Regions from separate parts of the Xylanivirga thermophila genome, predicted to be linked through region 2. Evidence: riboswitches for the same ligand, from Rfam matches in the RefSeq annotation. Region 2 holds a riboswitch; the other holds the start of a gene.

Region 1 (2,480 bases), on a different contig from region 2:
TGGCTGTAGTACCAATGGTTTTGCCAACAATAACCTTAGATAATGGGAAAAGCAATATCATGAGTATTAAAAACGGGAATGAACGGAGTACATTTATCACTCCACTTAATATCCTATTTAGAGTAGGTTTTTCCCATATATTGCCCTTCTCAGTTATTACCAACAATACTCCCAATGGAAATCCTATCACCAGAGAAAAAATAGTGGAGAAAAATACCATATATAGGGTTTCGAGCAGGGAAGAAATGATCAAATCGGCCATTTACATCACCTCCACATCTACATTTTGATCTTTTAGATACTCTATTGCAGTTTCTATTTCTGCACCTTCTCCTATGAGTTCAAGGATCAAATGTCCTGCACTGGTAGTCAATATCTCATTGATATTTCCAGATAATATATTTACATCTATATCAAATCTTTTAACCATCTGAGAAATAATAGGCTTTTTCGCATTTTCACCGAGATAATTAAGCCTGATTATCCTGCCTTTGCAACCATCCGGTTTTATAAATTCGTCTTCAGTGCTAAACTTTAAGTCACTAATAAATTCCTTAGCAGTTTTGGACTGGGGATGCCTAAATATTTCTTCAACAGTATTTATCTCTATTATCTCCCCATTTTCGATTATGGCCACCCGATCACATATGTCCTTTACCACTTCCATCTGGTGTGTAATCATCACTATAGTCAATCCAAATTCATGGCGTATCTTGTTAAGGAGCTCTAAAATAGACTTCGTAGTCTTAGGATCCAATGCTGATGTGGCTTCATCACTTAATAATACCTTTGGATTGTTGGCCAAAGCCCTTGCAATAGCAACCCTTTGCTTTTGTCCTCCGCTTAACTGAGAGGGGTAGGCATTTTTTTTATCGGTTAATTCAACATATTTTAAAAGTTCATCCACCCTTGAGTCAATCTTATTACGGGCCATGCCAGACAGTTCAAGGGGCAAGGCTATATTTTCAGCTACCGTCTTCTGTAACAATAGGTTGAAATGCTGAAATATCATACCTATTTCTTTGCGCTTTGCCCTCAATTCCTTTTTTGAAAGGGATGTCATATCTACCCCGTCAATAATAATCTGCCCTTCCGTCGGTTCCTCCAGCCTGTTTAGGCATCTTATAAAAGTAGATTTGCCAGCACCACTTAAACCGATTACCCCTAGTATTTCCCCCCTATTTACATGGAGATCTACATTCTTTACCGCCCATATCTTATTGGTATCCGTTTCAAAATATTTCGATAAATTATTTATTGTAATCATCACTATACCCCTTTATAATTGCACTTAAAATACAGTTTATTAATAAAAAAACCTCTTCTGAAATGATAGAGGTTTAAACTAAAAAAACCTCTTCACAAGAAAGAGGCATTTTCCCTTTCTCATCTCCCGGTATCATATACCGCTGGATTTAGCACCTTGTGTTTACAGGTTGCCGGGCTTCACTGGGCCAGTCCCTCCGCCACTCTCGATAAGAGTTTTTCTATTCATTTTTATGTTAGTATTTATTGTATTATGATTGTTTCTATTTGTCAAGCAGATTTTTTAGATAAATTTTAGGGGAACCTATATAGGTTCCCCTAATTTATATTTATTTTACAATATATTGATTCAATAGAGCCTCTAAAACTTCCTGTCTACCAGATGTATTGGTTATACTATTATTATTCAGGGCATACTTTTCAAGCTCTTTAAACCCTACCTTGCCAGATACTATATCTGCCCCTATACCTTCCCTATAGCTACCATACCTATCCTCTATAAACTTATCGAATTTACCGTCTTCAATCATGTTATATGCAATCTTTAGCCCCTTTGCAAATGCATCCATGCCTGCTATATGCGCATAGAATAGGTCAGCTGGCTCAAATGACGGTCTTCTAACCTTTGCATCAAAGTTAAGACCACCTGTGGTAAAGCCACCGGATTTTAGTATTTCATACATAGCCAAGGTGGTCATATATATATCAGTGGGGAATTGATCCGTATCCCAGCCGAGATGTAGGTCCCCTTGGTTGGCGTCTACACTGCCTAGCATATTGTTTATTCTGGCATATCTTAGTTCATGCTCCATTGTATGACCTGCCAAAGTAGCATGGTTTGTTTCTATATTCAATTTAAAATGCTCATCAAGATCATAGGTTTTTAAAAATGCCAATACATTAGCTGCATCAAAATCATATTGATGTTTTGTAGGCTCTTTTGGCTTTGGCTCTATATAAAACTGACCTTCAAAGCCTATCTCCTTTGCATAATCTACTGCCATATGCAAAAATCTTGCAAAATTATCAAGTTCCAACTTCATATCGGTGTTTAAGAGGGTCTCATATCCTTCACGACCACCCCAAAATGTATATCCGCTCCCGCCTAGATCATTGGTTACCTCAAGTGCCTTCTTTACCTGAGCGGCAGCATAGGCAAATACATCGGCATTGCAGGATGTAGCCGCACCATGAACAAACCTTGGGTTATTGAA
Region 2 (2,480 bases):
GATTTGATTTATCATCAGGTCCTTGAAGCCCACGTGCAAGTACCGCCCTCATACCGGAGGATGAGGTGGCTTCCGCTGTCTTATCCATGAACATATACATGTCCGAAAATGTGGTGGTGCCACTTTGTATCATCTCAGCCATAGCAAGGAGTGAGAGCCAATATGCATCTTGGGCGGTTAACTGATCCTCTAGCGGCCACATTTTTTTAGATAGCCAGTCCCATAGTGGAAGGTCATTGCCATAGCCCCTAAATATTATCATGGCAGAGTGGGTGTGGGTATTTATAAGGCCGGGGAGGGCAATTTTACCCTTACCATCGATTATGTTTTTTGCATCCATATGGGGCATATTATCCCCTATATAGCTTATGGTATCACCTGTTATGGCAATTACCCCGTTTTTGTATTGCCTTTTTTCTCCATCCATAGTGAGTATATGTATATTTTTTATAATAAAATCTGCTTTTTCAATATTCATAAAAAACCTCCGATTTTTTAATTCAAATTATATCACAAAATGGCAGAAGTTTTATGTATTATTATCACTCAAAAAGATAAACTATATTTCGTAAGGAGGGATTTTGCATGAAAAAAGTTTTTTGCTGTTGCCTCCTGACTATATATATGATAAATCCAACAGTCGCCTTTGCACAGCAAAGGGATGGTCAGGACTATATTGGGTCAAAAATAGATGAAATATGCACAACTACCGATTGAAAGGCACAGGATATCCATTTACTTGCCCATGTAATACATGGTGAAGCCCGTGGAGAATCCTACAAAGGCAAGGTATCGGTTGGAGCAGTTATGATAAACAGGATAGAATCCCCTTTGTTTCCCAATACGTTAACGGAAGTAGTATACCAAAAAAACGCATTTACTTGCGTCATAGACGGGCAGATCAATTTACCGCCCGACGAAGAGAGCTATAGGGCTGCTTTCGATGCCATATTGGGGAATGATCCTACTGGTGGATGTTTATTTTATTATAATCCCAAAATAGCCACATCAAGATGGATGAAGGAAAGAAGTGCAGTCTATGCAGTATCTATAGGAAATCATGTATTTAGTAAATAGACCCGAAACCTGGGTCTATTTTTTTTGATTGACACCTATGTCAGAATATGCTATAGTAAAGGCATAAAATTTGAATAATTTCCTTATCGAGAGAGGTTGAGGGATGGGCCCGATGACACCCGGCAACCAGTCTTATTGACTTGGTGCCAATTCCCACAGGATGGCATTAGCCTTCCTGAAAGATGAGGGTTGTTTTATAGAAACCCTTATTTGAGGGTTTTTTTATGCCCTTTTGAGGAATGCTGGTTGCAGTACCCAAGTTTATATTTTTTTGAGGAGGAGCTTTTATGAAAAGACTATTTACTTCTGAGTCTGTTACAGAAGGACATCCAGATAAGATGTGTGATCAAATATCAGATGCAATATTAGATGCCATAATGGAGCAGGATCCCTATGGGAGGGTTGCCTGTGAGACAGCGGTTACCACAGGTATGGTATTGGTAATGGGAGAGATATCAACGAATTGTTATGTAGATATTCCCAAGGTAGTGCGCCAGACTGTAGACGAGATTGGTTATACTAGGGCGAAATTTGGATTTGACGGAGGCACCTGTTCCGTTATAACTTCCATAGATGAGCAATCCCCTGATATTGCTATGGGTGTAAACAAGGCACTTGAAGCAAAGATGGGTGCTATGCAGGATGATGAGGCTACAGGTGCTGGAGATCAGGGTATGATGTTTGGATATGCATGCAATGAAACACCTGAATATATGCCCATGGCCATAGCACTTGCCCATAAGCTTACATTGCAGCTTTCAAAGGTAAGAAAAAATGGAGCGCTTGATTATCTAAGACCTGATGGCAAATCACAGGTTACTGTGGAATATGAAGATGATAAGCCCATTCGTGTAGATACGGTGGTAATCTCAACCCAACATAGCCCCCGAGTGGATAGGGATATGCTGGAGAATGATATAATGGAAAAGGTTATAAAAGCGGTTGTTCCAGCAGAGCTTTTAGATAATGATACAAAATATTATATAAACCCCACTGGCAGGTTTGTAGTTGGTGGCCCCCAGGGTGATTCAGGTCTGACTGGACGAAAGATAATAGTAGATACCTATGGTGGATATGCAAGGCATGGCGGCGGTGCGTTTTCAGGTAAGGATCCTACTAAGGTAGATAGATCTGCTGCATATGCAGCTAGATATGTTGCTAAGAATATTGTAGCAGCAGGTATAGCAGACAAATGTGAGATACAGCTTGCATATGCAATAGGTGTTGCAAAGCCCGTATCTATTACGGTGGATACATTTGGCACAGGCAAGATTTCAGATGATAAGATAGTTGAAATTATAAACAAAAATTTTGATCTAAGGCCAGCTGCAATCATAAAAAAATTAGATCTTAGAAGGCCTATATACAAACAGACTGCTGCATATGGGCACTTTGGCAGAACG

Evidence for each region. Region 2 has a riboswitch for S-adenosylmethionine ahead of metK (methionine adenosyltransferase). Riboswitches for the same ligand answer to the same signal wherever they lie in the genome.
Region 1: it holds a riboswitch for S-adenosylmethionine, as region 2 does, so the genes downstream of both, EJN67_RS09485 (methionine ABC transporter ATP-binding protein) here and metK (methionine adenosyltransferase) in region 2, are expected to answer to the same signal.

Annotation. Positions count from the first base shown of each region.
Region 1 is NZ_RXHQ01000020.1:17,068-19,547, reverse strand. Features, by position in the region: gene EJN67_RS09490 (methionine ABC transporter permease) at 1-262, opposite strand, end outside; gene EJN67_RS09485 (methionine ABC transporter ATP-binding protein) at 263-1,267, opposite strand; SAM riboswitch class I at 1,384-1,482, opposite strand; gene xylA (xylose isomerase) at 1,596-2,480, opposite strand, start outside.
Region 2 is NZ_RXHQ01000007.1:89,289-91,768, reverse strand. Features, by position in the region: gene EJN67_RS05700 (amidohydrolase family protein) at 1-478, opposite strand, end outside; gene EJN67_RS14370 (hypothetical protein) at 586-717, shown strand; gene EJN67_RS05695 (cell wall hydrolase) at 730-1,077, shown strand; SAM riboswitch class I at 1,158-1,266, shown strand; gene metK (methionine adenosyltransferase) at 1,365-2,480, shown strand, end outside.